3 linked regions of the Halobaculum roseum genome follow. The protein of the gene in region 3 binds, or shares a complex with, the protein of the main gene of each other region. Links are inferred from orthologs where the notes say so. Each region holds a gene or a part of one and is shown on either strand. Other genes may lie near its edges. The genes, in order: K6T36_RS01295, K6T36_RS00735 and K6T36_RS12495.

What was found.
Region 1: K6T36_RS12495 (region 3) and K6T36_RS01295 share a complex: the UniProt entries of both Methanocaldococcus jannaschii proteins name them as parts of the RNA polymerase complex. The link is inferred for Halobaculum roseum from one-to-one orthologs.
Region 2: K6T36_RS12495 (region 3) and K6T36_RS00735 share a complex: the UniProt entries of both Methanocaldococcus jannaschii proteins name them as parts of the RNA polymerase complex. The link is inferred for Halobaculum roseum from one-to-one orthologs.

What each region holds. Positions count from the first base shown.
Region 1 is NZ_CP082286.1:242,874-246,995, reverse strand. Bases 894-3,714 are described here. They hold K6T36_RS01295 (RNA polymerase Rpb4 family protein), read left to right. Parts: upstream 894-2,036; coding sequence 2,037-2,393; downstream 2,394-3,714. Other genes in these bases: K6T36_RS01285 (16S ribosomal RNA methyltransferase A), read left to right, coding at 3,334-3,714; K6T36_RS01290 (DUF655 domain-containing protein), read left to right, coding at 2,495-3,178; K6T36_RS01300 (50S ribosomal protein L21e), read left to right, coding at 1,738-2,031; moaA (GTP 3',8-cyclase MoaA), read left to right, coding at 894-1,611. In the rest of the region: K6T36_RS01310 (Mrp/NBP35 family ATP-binding protein), read right to left, coding at 1-430; more of moaA, read left to right, coding at 601-893; more of K6T36_RS01285, read left to right, coding at 3,715-4,122. UniProt on the Methanocaldococcus jannaschii protein: DNA-dependent RNA polymerase (RNAP) catalyzes the transcription of DNA into RNA using the four ribonucleoside triphosphates as substrates. This subunit is less well bound than the others.
Region 2 is NZ_CP082286.1:146,770-150,950, reverse strand. What follows is about bases 734-3,613. They hold K6T36_RS00735 (DNA-directed RNA polymerase subunit L), read left to right. Parts: upstream 734-1,959; coding sequence 1,960-2,268; downstream 2,269-3,613. Other genes in these bases: K6T36_RS00725 (hypothetical protein), read right to left, coding at 3,354-3,613; hisF (imidazole glycerol phosphate synthase subunit HisF), read right to left, coding at 2,401-3,231; K6T36_RS00740 (MBL fold metallo-hydrolase), read left to right, coding at 819-1,841. In the rest of the region: K6T36_RS00745 (sensor histidine kinase), read right to left, coding at 1-604; more of K6T36_RS00725, read right to left, coding at 3,614-3,680; K6T36_RS00720 (DUF7550 family protein), read left to right, coding at 3,814-3,972; K6T36_RS00715 (hypothetical protein), read right to left, coding at 3,980-4,181. UniProt on the Methanocaldococcus jannaschii protein: DNA-dependent RNA polymerase (RNAP) catalyzes the transcription of DNA into RNA using the four ribonucleoside triphosphates as substrates.
Region 3 is NZ_CP082286.1:2,459,579-2,463,536, reverse strand. Bases 309-2,965 are described here. They hold K6T36_RS12495 (DNA-directed RNA polymerase subunit H), read left to right. Parts: upstream 309-1,350; coding sequence 1,351-1,581; downstream 1,582-2,965. Other genes in these bases: K6T36_RS12490 (DNA-directed RNA polymerase subunit B''), read left to right, coding at 1,578-2,965; K6T36_RS12505 (group I intron-associated PD-(D/E)XK endonuclease), read right to left, coding at 309-692. Outside these bases: K6T36_RS12510 (GAF domain-containing protein), read right to left, coding at 1-178; more of K6T36_RS12505, read right to left, coding at 261-308; more of K6T36_RS12490, read left to right, coding at 2,966-3,143; rpoB (DNA-directed RNA polymerase subunit B), read left to right, coding at 3,147-3,958. UniProt on the Methanocaldococcus jannaschii protein: DNA-dependent RNA polymerase (RNAP) catalyzes the transcription of DNA into RNA using the four ribonucleoside triphosphates as substrates.

The sequences.
Region 1 (4,122 bases), 2.2 Mb from region 3 along the record:
CGGCGTCGACCATCCGCGGCACGTTCGGCCCGTAGATGTCCGCGTCGAACAAGCCGACGCGCGCGCCCAGTTGTGAGAGCCCCGCCGCGAGGTTCACCGCGACCGTCGACTTCCCGACGCCGCCCTTGCCGGAGGCGACGGCGATGACGTTCTTCACGTTCGGGAGCACCTCCTCGCCCTCCGAGAGGTCCGACTCCACGTTCGCGGAGATGTCCAGCGCGTAGTCGGCGTCCGCGAGCGCGTCGCGGACGCCCTCGGCGATGGCCGTCTCGTTCGGCGCGTACGGCGCCCCCAGCGCCAGCGACACCCGGATCACGCCGTCCTCGTCGTCGACCTGTACCGCGTTCACCAGGCCGAGCGAGACGATGTCCTCCCCGAGGTCGGGGTCCTCGACGCCCGAGAGTCGCTCGCGTACGGCGGCTTCGTCCATGGCTTGCCGTCGGCGAGCGCTCCGAATAAGGGTTTCCCACGTGGCACTCTCTCGCCGGCCCAGCGCGATCGTTGTATCTACCTAGATACGTCGAATGTAACGTTTCGAGGTTACATTCACCCCCGATCGTCCCACACGTTCAAGTACGCTCGAACGAAGGTTGGTACATAATGCCGACACCGCTGGTCGACGACTTCGGGCGGGAGGTGACCGGGGTGCGCGTCTCGCTGACCGACCGGTGCAACTTCGACTGCGTCTACTGTCACAACGAGGGGCTGGGGGACACGCGCGGGCCGATGGACCCGCAGGACGACGAGATGTCCACCGACGACGTGGTCCGCTTCCTGGAGGTCGCCGCCGAGTTCGGCGTCGACGCGGTGAAGTTCACCGGCGGGGAGCCGATGCTCCGGGACGACCTGGAGGAGATCATCCGGCGCACGCCCGACTCGATGGAGACCTCGATGACGACCAACGGGACGTTCCTGCCCGGCCGCGCGGAGGACCTCGTCGACGCCGGCCTCGACCGCGTCAACGTCTCACAGGACGCGCTCGACCCCGAGGCGTTCGCGGAGATCACCAAATCGGGGGCCTACGAGCAGGTGCTGGAGGGCGTCCGCTGTGCAGTGGACGCCGGCCTCGACCCGGTGAAGCTGAACATGGTCGTGTTCGAGCACACCGCCGGCTACGTCGAGGGGATGGTCGAGCACGTCGCCGAGAACGACGGCCTCCAGCTCCAGCTCATCGAGTACATGCCCGAGTTGACCGGGAAGCCCGAGTGGAACATCGACATCCAGCGCGTGCACGACTGGCTGTCGGACATCGCCGTCCGCGTCGAGCACCGCGAGATGCACGACCGCAAGCGCTACTACGTGGGCGACGCCGACGCGGCGTCCGCGGAATCGCCGGACGCCGCGGGGCTCGGGATGGTGGAGATCGTCGACCCCGTCGAGAACGACGACTTCTGCGCCAACTGCGGCCGCGTCCGCGTCACCCACGAGGGGTATCTCAAAGGCTGTCTCAACCGCAATGACGACCTCAAGTCGATGGGCGAGATGACGAAACCCGAGGTCCGCGAGGCGTTCCGCGAGGTGGTCGCCGACCGTGTCCCCTACTACGGCGAGTACCTCGTCGAGAACGACCGGGGCGAGTGGGAGATCAACGAGGAGTACATCGGGGCGTGAACGATCCGCGCGCGTCGGCCTCCCAGTGTGGTCCGCGCGGCCGCGACGACCGCGTGTGAACTCGACTCAACCGGCCCGCGGAACGCACCATTTATACCCGCGACAGGAGAAGACGTGCGCACGACTATGCCGAGTTCGAACGGACCCCTTCACAGCACGCGCGGAAAGCTCTCGAACGACCCCCGTGACCGCGGCACCTCGCCGCCCCAGCGCGCCATCGCCGAGTTCGACGAGGGACAGAAGGTCCACCTGAAGCTGGACCCCTCGGTCAACGACGGGCGCTTCCACGCCCGCTTCAACGGCCACACCGGCACCGTCGTCGGCAAGCAGGGCGCCGCCTTCAAGGTCGAGATCGTCGACGGCGGCAAAACGAAGACGATCCTCGCCAAGCCCGCGCACCTGAAGGCCCAGACCGAGTAGACCCGATGACGATCTTCAAGGAGAAGCTGAGCGAGGAGTACCTCACCGTCTCCGAGGCGAAGGAGCTGCTCAGCTCGGTCGAGGCCGACCGCGCGACCGACGAGGACCGGGAGATGCGCTACGAGTTGGCGCGCGCGGTCGACCACGTCAACCGGTTCGCGTTCCTCGAGGCCGACGAGTCGCTCGAACTCGTCGAGGAGCTGCTGGAACTGGAGAAGGTCGACGAGCCGCAGGCGTACAAGATCGCCGACCTGCTCCCGCGCGACCGGACGGAGGTCCGTGCGGTGTACGCCCAGGAACGGTACGCCCTCGACGGCGACGAGCTCGACGCGATCCTCGACGTCGTCGCGAAGTACGCGTAACGCGACCCTCGACTCGGCGACGCCGCCTCGCGGCCCTTCTGGTCGTCGGAACGCGACGACGGCGACGACCTTTTATCACCTCCGGCAACCTATCACGGGGCATGACCGACGAGCGCGATCCCGAGACGGCGAGCGACCCACCCGACGCGACGGACGCTGTCGACGAGAGTGCCGCCGAGCCCGAGGGCCGCGCGGACGACGCCGAGGGCATCGAGGACGACGCCGTCTACGCGTACGTCCTCGAGTACCTCCCGCACGGGCGCGCGGACGACGACCGGCCCCAGCACCGGCGCCCGGCGGTGGCGTACGGGCTCGACGAGCGCGACTTCCGGCTGTTCGAGTTCGAGCTGACCGACGACGCCGAGTTCGGCATCGACGACCGAGTGCAGATCGAGCCGGAAACCGCAGCAGGCATCAAGCGTGCGCGCCGTGTCGGCTACGACGACCTCAACCGCGGCGCGAGCCAGGAGCTGGAGTACGTGGTCGAGGATATCATCGAGGCCGACGAACGGCGCTTCGTCGACTTCTACAACGACGCCGAGCCGATCTCGTTGCGGCTCCACCAGCTCAACCTCCTCCCCGGGATCGGGAAGAAACTGCGCAACAACGTCCTCGACGCGCGCAAGCGCGGCCCCTTCGAGTCGTTCGAGGACCTGAGCGAGCGGGTGTCGGGGCTCCACAGCCCGAAGGAGAAGCTCGTCGAGCGTGTGATGGAGGAGCTGCGCGACGACGACCTGAAGTACCGCATCTTCGTCGGCGTCGACGCGCCGACGGCGAACAAGTGATCTGACCGGCGTTCGCTTCCGACCGCCGTTCTCGTCCGACCGCCGTTCTCGTCCGACCGCCGTTCCCGTCCGACCGCCGACTCCCTCCCGCGGGCCGGGTCCGCCGCTCGAACCGAATGGACGGATTTACCGCCGCCGACGGTCAACGGGGGGTAATGACCGACGCTACCCCGGAGTTCCGCGATCCGGACGACCTCCGGCGGCGCGCCGGGGTCCGGGGGGACCCCGACCGCGACCAGCACTTCCTCGTGGACGACCGCGTGCTCGACCGGCTTCCCGGGTACCTCCCCGGGGACGCCGACCGATCGCACGTCCTGGAGATCGGCGGCGGAACGGGCGCGCTCACGGACCGCCTGCTCGCGGCCGCCGACCGGGTGACGGTCGTCGAACGCGACCCCGAACTCGCGGCGTTCCTCCGCGAAGAGTTCACGGAGGCCGTCGACGCCGGCCGGCTCGACGTGCTCGAGGGTGACGCACTCGACGTCGAGCTCCCCGAGTTCACCGCGTCCGTCTCGAATCTCCCGTACGGCGTCTCCTCGGAGATCGTGTTCCGCCTGCTCCCGCTCGGGCGGCCGCTCGTGTTGATGTTTCAGGCGGAGTTCGCCGACCGCATGGTCGCCGAGCCGGGGACGTCCGAGTACGGCCGCCTCTCGGTGTCCGCACAGCACTACGCGGACGTTGAGATCGTCGAGCGGATCCCGCCGGAGGCGTTCGACCCGCAGCCGCGCGTCGAGAGCGCGGTCGTCCGCTGTGTCCCGCGCGCGCCCGACTACGAGGTCGACGACGAGGCGTTCTTCCTGCGGTTCGTGAAGGCCCTGTTCACTCAGCGGCGCAAGACTGTCCGCAACGCGATCCGGAACACGGCGCACATCTCGGGGCTGGCGGACGCCGACGCGGTCGTCGACGCCGTCGACGAGGACACCCTCTCGAAGCGGCCGGGCGAG
Region 2 (4,181 bases), 2.3 Mb from region 3 along the record:
GGTTCAACACCCCAACCCGCCGGCGAAGCCGGTGTTCGTCGGTCACGTCGCGGAAGGTGAGCACCAGCCCCGCGAGTTCGGTGCGGTCGAACCGGGAGACGCGAAGCTCGTAGTGGCGTTTCCCCTCGTCGGTCATCCGAGTGAGACGCGGCGTCCCGGTGGCGTCCACGTCCGTGGCCGTGCCCGTGTCGGCCGCGACCTGCTCGTCCTCGTCTGCGACCTGCTCGTCCTCGTCTGCGACCGGTTCGTCGCCGTCCACGAACGGTTCGTCGCCGGCGGCGTCGACCGCCTCGCCGATCCGGGCGGCTATCTCCGGGTCGAGCGTCGCGATCGGCTCGCCGACGGCGAGTTCCGGATCGATCCCCATCGCGTCGGCCGCGGTTCCGTTACACTCGAGCACGACGCCGTCGTCATCGACGACGATCACACCCTCGGTCGCGCCGTCGACCGCTACCTCGCGTGCGACCGCCAGCGCGTCGGCCGACGGGTCCGCGTCCCCGCCGTCACCGTACCGAACGGCGGCTGCGGACGCCCACGCGCCGGCCGACGCCAGGGCCGCGGTGACGGCGTCGCGCACGCGACCGCGTACGTACCGCCAGATCATCGACACGCTCCCCGGCCGTCCCCGGCTCCGGCGTCCCGGTGCGACCGGGCGCGGCGATGACTGGCACGCTGTACGGTAAACACTCGCGAGTATGTACGGTGTGCCCGTCGGTGAAAAATGTGCGTGTCGACGCGAGATCGGCGGATCGTGGTCCTCGAGTCCGTCGCGATCCGAGTCGGAAGGGTTCTTGCCACGGGGGAGCCCATCCGTCGGCATGGAGCGGATCCGTCTCACCAACACCGTCTTCGAGGGGCTGAACAACGTGTACGTGCTCGACGGCCCCGCGGACGGCGGTGACCCGGACGAACTCGTCCTCGTCGACGCCGGCGTCGCCCTCCCCGAGGTTCGCGAGCAGTTGGCCGTCGGTCTCGCCGACCTCGGGTACGGGATCGCGGACGTCGACCGCGTCCTGCTCACGCACTGGCACGCCGACCACGCCGGCCTCGCGGGCGCGATCCAGTCGGAGTCGGGCGCGACGATCCACGCCCACGAGGCGGACGCGCCGCTCGTCGCCGGTGACGAGTACAGTCTGCTGGAGGAACGACGGCTCCAGCGCGAGAAGTTCCGCGAGTGGGGGATGCCGGAGGGACCACGCGCCGAGCTCGTCGACTTCCTCGAGGGTCACGCCGACCTCGGGGGCGAGCCGTGCGACGTGGAGCCGTTCGCCGACGGCGAGGAGTTCGCCGTGAACGGCCGCACCCTCGAAGCCGTCCACCTTCCCGGACACGCCGCCGGGCTCACGGCGTTTCACGACCCCGCGGCCGACGAGGCGTTCGTCGGGGACGCCATCCTCCCGAAGTACACCCCGAACGTCGGCGGCGCGGACGTCCGCGTCGAGGCCCCCCTCGCGAGCTACGTCGGGAGCCTGCTGGACCTGATAGACCTCGACCCCGGGACGGCGTGGCCGGGGCACCGCGACCGCATCGACGACCCCGCCGGGCGGGCGGCGACGATCCTCCGGCACCACGTCGAGCGCACCGGGAACGTCGTCGACGCGCTCGCCGACCTCGGTCCGTCGACGCCGTGGGAGGTGAGCGCCGCGCTGTTCGGCGACCTCCACGGGATCCACGTCCTCCACGGCCCGGGCGAGGCGTACGCCCACCTCGACCACCTCGCCGAGGCCGGCGTGGCCGAGCGGACCGGGACGCGCTACACCCTCGTCGACGCGGATCCGGACGTGTCGGCGCTGTTTCCCGACCCCGGGATCGACCGCGTTGTCGAGTGGGAGGGGGAGTGACCGGTCGGGTCGCGAACGCGGGACGCGACGATCCGAACAGACCAGACGGCGACGTGCCGGCGACGCGCGAATCCGCGGAACACAAGCTTGAAACGCGCCTGCGGCGAACGCTCCGGCAATGGAACTTCGCGTCATCGACAAGACGGACGAGGAACTCCGCATCGAGATCGCGGGCGAGGACCACACGTTCATGAACGTCCTCAAGGGGCAGCTCCTCAGGGCCGACGGCGTCGCCGCGGCGACGTACGACATGAACCCCGAGCAGTCCGGCGGTCAGACCGAGCCGATCCTCTCGATCAAGACCGAGGACGGGCTGGACCCCCTGGACGCCCTCGAACAGGCCGCCACGGGCGTCTCGGACAACCTCGAAACGCTGTACGACCGGATCGAGGCCGCGTTCGACGACGCCCCGGCCGCCGAGGCCTGAGCCGGGACCCGTCGCGGTCCGTCCCTTCGTTCTCTCTCGGTACTCGTTCCGTGCTCGTCGGGCAGCGTCTCGCCCGCCGGAACAGCCACGTCGAGTCAGTTCTCCGTCCGGACGAGCGGACGCTCGGTCGGCTCAGAGCCGGACGGGGACGCCGTGCTCGTCGAGGTAGCGCTTCACCTCGTCGATGCCGTACTCGTCGAAGTGGAAGATGCTCGCCGCGAGCCCAGCGTCGGCGCCGGCCTCGACGAACACCTCCTCCATGTCCTCGGGGCCGCCACAGCCGGAGGAGGCGATCACCGGCGTCGACACGGCGTCACACACCGCCTTCGTGAGCGGGATGTCGTAGCCGTCCTTCGTGCCGTCGGCGTCGATGGAGTTGACGAACAGCTCTCCCGCGCCGCGCTCCTCGGCCTCCTTCGCCCAGGTGACCACGTCCATCCCGGTTCCCTCCCGGCCGCCCTTGACGGTGCACTCGAACCAGCACTCCTCGGTCTCGCCGTCCTCACGTTCGATCTCGACGTAGTGGTCGCCCTCGTCGTCGAACCGCCGCCGGGCGTCGACGGAGATGACGATGCACTGGCTGCCGAACGCGTCGGCGCCCTCGGCGATCAACTCGGGGTTCTCGATGGCCCCGGAGTTGATGGACACCTTGTCCGCCCCCGCCCGCAGCGTCTCCTTGATGTCGGCCTTCGTTCGGATGCCGCCGCCGACGGTCAGCGGGATGAAACACTCGTCGGCGACCGCCGACACGGTATCGAGCATGGTCTCGCGCCCCTCCGCGCTCGCGGTGATGTCGAGGAAGACGAACTCGTCGGCGCCGACCTCGTTGTACTTCTTCGCCATCTCGACGGGATCGCCGGAGTACTCCAGGTTCTCGAAGTTGACGCCGGTGTAGACGGCGGCGTTCCCGTCGTCGTCGAGATCGACGTCGATACACGGGATGATCCGCTTCGTGAGGGTCATACGTTCGATAGCCCCGAACCGGGTTTCATCGTTTCGCCTGTCGGCGTGGGCGCCGCCACACCGCGCGCCGGCGACCGCGCCCCCTTCATCGTTCGTGATTCACCCGAACCCCGCTGTCCGGCTCACTGCTTCCAACCGGCGACGGTTCCGCCGCCGTACAGCCAATCGCGAATGCGGGTGACGACCGAGTGGAGGAGGACGAACAGCACGAACACGTACGCGAGACCGACCACCGCCTGCGCCATCGGCTCGACCCGCGCGGCGACCGTCGGAAGGACGTACCGGAAGTACAGGTACCCCCCGCCGACGACGCCGCCGAGGCTGATGGCTGCGACGCTGACGGCGTAGCATACGAACACGGACCACCAGATGGCCTCGGCGACGTACTCGTTTCGCTGTGCCGACCGCCGGACGAATCGGAGGAGCGACGTGTGTCCTCGGGGGACCATGCAGTCGTGTGCAGGTGTCCGTGTCAAAACCCTGATGGCCGTCGGGGCGGAGGGGCGGCCCTCCCGGCCCCGGGCGCGCGCCGCGGACCACGACGGATTAAGTACCAGCGCGACGCCCCCTCGATCACGAACCATGGCCGACCACCACGAGCACGACCACTTCAAGGAGTTCGACTACGAACGCGTCACCTCGCCGATGCAGGAGATCACGAGCGGACAGGCGGCCACCGGCGCGGTCATCGCGCTCGTCGGCATCCTCGTGACCTTCGTGGTGCCGCTGTTGCTGGTCTAACTCCGGATCATCCGGTCTCGTTCACACGGAGGGTGACTGCGCCGTCCGTGCCGGACGCCGTCGCGCGCGTCACGAACCGCTCGTCCCCGAGCAGTACCACGACCGTCCCCGGCGCGGCGCGAACGAGCCGCACCGTCGACGCGTTCGCCGGACGGTCCGCCCGCCACGTCTCGAACGCCGCCGCGAACGCCGTCGCGTTGGCGGCGTCC
Region 3 (3,958 bases):
TCGGAAGCGGCTGTCCGACGGCGATGGCGTCGTACGCCTCGTGCCCGAGGGTGTCGAGCGCCGCCTCGCCGCACGGCTCCGGCTCCGCCGCGAACCGGCCGTCCGCGTCCACGCGGTCGCCGAGCGCCCGCCGACGGTCGCGGTCGGCGTCGACGTGGAGCAGGCGGTTCGCGGTCATCTGTCTCACGGCGGGAGGCCGTGGGCTAAGAGGTTGTTGGCCGAGTAATTAGAACCAAAATTGCGTCAAGTCCCGGTTGTTCCTACGAGATGGATCCGTCGAACTCGAATTCCCCTGCCCAGTTGATCGAAGGGTGGTCGATGTTCGCTTCCTCACGGAGATCCATGCTGTGTCCGGACACTTCGTCGATGTCGATCCAGTAACACGTACCCGTTGCCGGATATCTAACAAAGAACGCGTCCACTTCGCCGTCGTAGGTCCGTTCGCGGTATTCACCGTCCGTGGTCGTCTGGGAGTGGGTATTGAATCGAATCACGCGAGAGTCGATGGACCACGCGGTCTTACACTGGATTCGAAGGAATCCGTCGTCGACCTCGACGAGCAGGTCGTAGCCGTCGTTGTCGCCGAACGGCACGGCGATAGTGTGTCCGGCCTTCGTGAGTTCGAAAACGGCACGCGCTTCCGTCACGTCGCCGATGTCCTTCGAATTCTTCGGGTTGTCAGTCGAAGTCATACCATGGTTGCTTCGCTATCGTATTTGAACTTCGAAGTGGAGCGTTCAGAGCCAGACCGCCGAGCAGAACCGCGCCCGGCTTCCTGCGGCGAGGCCTCCGAAGGCTGCTTGAACGCAGATACCCGTGGAAGACAACCGGGGAGGGATTTGAACTCCGGTCGTTCCGCTCACTACGGTCGCTTCACTCCCTGATTCAAATCCCGCTATACGGCGTTTTCCGAACCACGGTTCACTCGTCGCTGCTCGCGGCAAGGCCGCTCGCAACGCTCCTCGTTTACGGAGTGTTCGGAAGAAGCGCCCGGAGCGGGATTTGAACCCGCGTCACGACCGTGACAGGGTCGTATGATGGGCCACTACACCATCCGGGCATGCATCGCGTCGGCGGGTTTCCACCTCGCCTCTGCGCATCCATTCCTTTCCCGGGTACATAATTAAGACTTCTCATCCGATCGCGCCGTGTCCCGCGATACCGTGCGCCGTAACGTTCATATCCACGGAGCGGGATCGATGATTCGTGCAAGCGGTGTGGTGACCAGCGACCGGTCCCCAACTCGTTTGACAAGCGTTATGTGGCCGGGTCGTATAGACCGCCGTAGTATCTCGTGAAGACTTCTCCCCAGCAAACACGGCCGCGCGCGACCACGAATCTCACCAAGCCATGGTAAACGTAAGCGAACACGAACTCGTACCCGATCACACGCTCCTCGAGGAGGAAGGCGAACTCGAGGAGGTGCTCGAGGAGTACAACGTCAAACGGACCGATCTCCCCAAGATCAAGCGGACCGACCCCGCGATGCCCGACGAGGCCGAGGCGGGCGACGTGGTCCGCGTCGAACGGGACTCGCGAACCACCGACACGGCGGTCGTCTACCGCCTGGTGGTAGAATGAACAGAGAGGCACGCCGCTCCGTCTCGCGGGAGTACTTCTCCCAGGAGCGGCTCGCGGAGCACCACTTCCGCTCGTTCAACAACTTCCTCGACCGCGGCATGCAGCGCGTGGTCGACGAGAAGGAGACGATCGAGACGGACATCGGCGACAAGGAGGGGCAAGAGCCCGTCTACGTCGAACTCGGCGACGTGCGGATGACGACCCCCCGCGTCCGCGAGGCCGACGGCTCCGAGGAGCTGCTGTACCCGCAGGAGGCGCGCCTCCGGAACATCACCTACGCCGCGCCGGTCTTCATGGAGATGAAGATCATCCGCGGCGGCGAGGAGGAACCCGAGACGGTCGTCGACCAGACCGAGACGAAGGTCGGCCGCATGCCGATCATGGTCGGCTCGAACAAGTGCAACATCTCCGGCTTCTCCGACGAGGAGCTCATCGAGATCGGCGAGGACCCCGTCGACCCCGGCGGCTACTTCATCGTCAACGGCTCCGAGCGCGTGCTCATGACCAGCGAGGACCTCGCGCCCAACAAGATCCTCGCGGAGTACGACTCGAAGTACGGCGACGAGATCCAGGTCGCAAAGACGTTCTCCCAACGGCGCGGCTACCGCGCGCTCGTCCTCTGTGAGCGCAACCGCGAGGGGCTGCTCGAAGTGAGCTTCCCCTCGGTGTCCGGCTCGGTCAACTTCGTGACCCTGGTCCGAGCGCTCGGGCTGGAGTCCGACGAGGAGATCGTCCACCGCGTCTCCGACGACCCGGAGATTGTGAAGTTCATGCTGGAGAACCTGGAGGAGGCCGACGTGCAGACCGAGGAGGAGGCCATCGAGACCCTCGGCGAGCGCGTCGCCTCCGGCCAAGGGAAGAACTACCAGCTCAAGCGGGCGAACTACGTCATCGACCGCTACCTCCTGCCGCACCTCCACGAGGAGGGCGTCGACGAGGAGGACGTCCGCATCAACAAGGCGTACTACCTCTGCCGGATGGCCGAGGCGTGCTTCGAGCTCGCGCTCGACCGCCGCGAGTCCGACGACAAGGACCACTACGCCAACAAGCGCCTCAAGGTCTCCGGCGACCTGATGACGGACCTGTTCCGGACGGCGCTCAACAAGCTGGCGCGCGACGTGAAGTACCAGCTCGAGCGCGCCAATATGCGCAACCGGCAGCTCACCGTCAACACGGTGGTTCGCTCGGACGTGCTGACCGAGCGCCTCGAGCACCCCATCGCGACGGGGAACTGGGTTGGCGGCCGCTCGGGCGTCTCCCAGCTCGTCGACCGGACCGACTACATGGGCGTGCTCTCGCACCTGCGTCGCCTCCGCTCGCCGCTCTCGCGGTCGCAGCCGCACTTCGAGGCGCGCGACCTGCACGCGACCCAGTGGGGTCGCATCTGCCCCTCCGAGACCCCGGAGGGCCCGAACTGCGGGCTGGTGAAGAACTTCGCGCAGGCGATGGAGCTCTCCCAGAACATCGAGGACGAACAGGGACTGAAGCGAGAACTCGCGTCCATGGGTGTCGAGGGCATCCCCGGCATCGAGGGCGTTGACCGCGCATCCGCGGACGACTAACACATGGCAAGCCAACAACGAGAAGCGAAAGTCTACGTCAACGGGAGCCTGGTGGGGACCCACCCGGACCCCAACCAGCTCGCGTCACAGATCCGGGAGGCGCGCCGCCGCGGCGACGTCTCCGACATGGTGAACGTCTCGGTGAAGGACCGGACGAACGAGGTCATCGTCAACGCCGACGCCGGGCGCGCCCGGCGCCCGCTCATCGTCGTGGAGAACGGGGAGCCGCTCCTCGACGACGAGACGATCGAGGCGCTGGAGAACGACGAGATCGAGTTCGAGGACCTCGTCGACCACGGGATCGTCGAGTTCATCGACGCCGAGGAGGAGGAGGACATCTACGTCGCCACCGACGAGGAGGACGTCAACTCGCGGACGACGCACCTGGAGATCGACCCGCAGCTCATCTTCGGCATCGGCGCGGGGATGATCCCCTACCCCGAGCACAACGCCTCTCCGCGCATTACCATGGGCGCGGGGATGATGAAGCAGTCGCTCGGGCTGCCCTCGGCCAACTATCGCATCCGGCCGGACACCCGCCAGCACCTCCTGCACTACCCGCAACTGTCGATGGTCAAGACGCAGACCACCGAACAGATCGGGTTCGACGAGCGCCCCGCGGCGCAGAACTTCGTCGTCGCGGTCATGAGTTATGAAGGGTTCAACATCGAGGACGCGCTCGTCATGAACAAGGGGAGCGTCGACCGCGCGATGCAGCGGTCGCACTTCTTCCGCACCTACGAGGGCGAGGAGCGCCGTTACCCCGGCGGTCAGGAGGACCGCTTCGAGGTCCCCTCCCAGGACGTGCGCGGCGC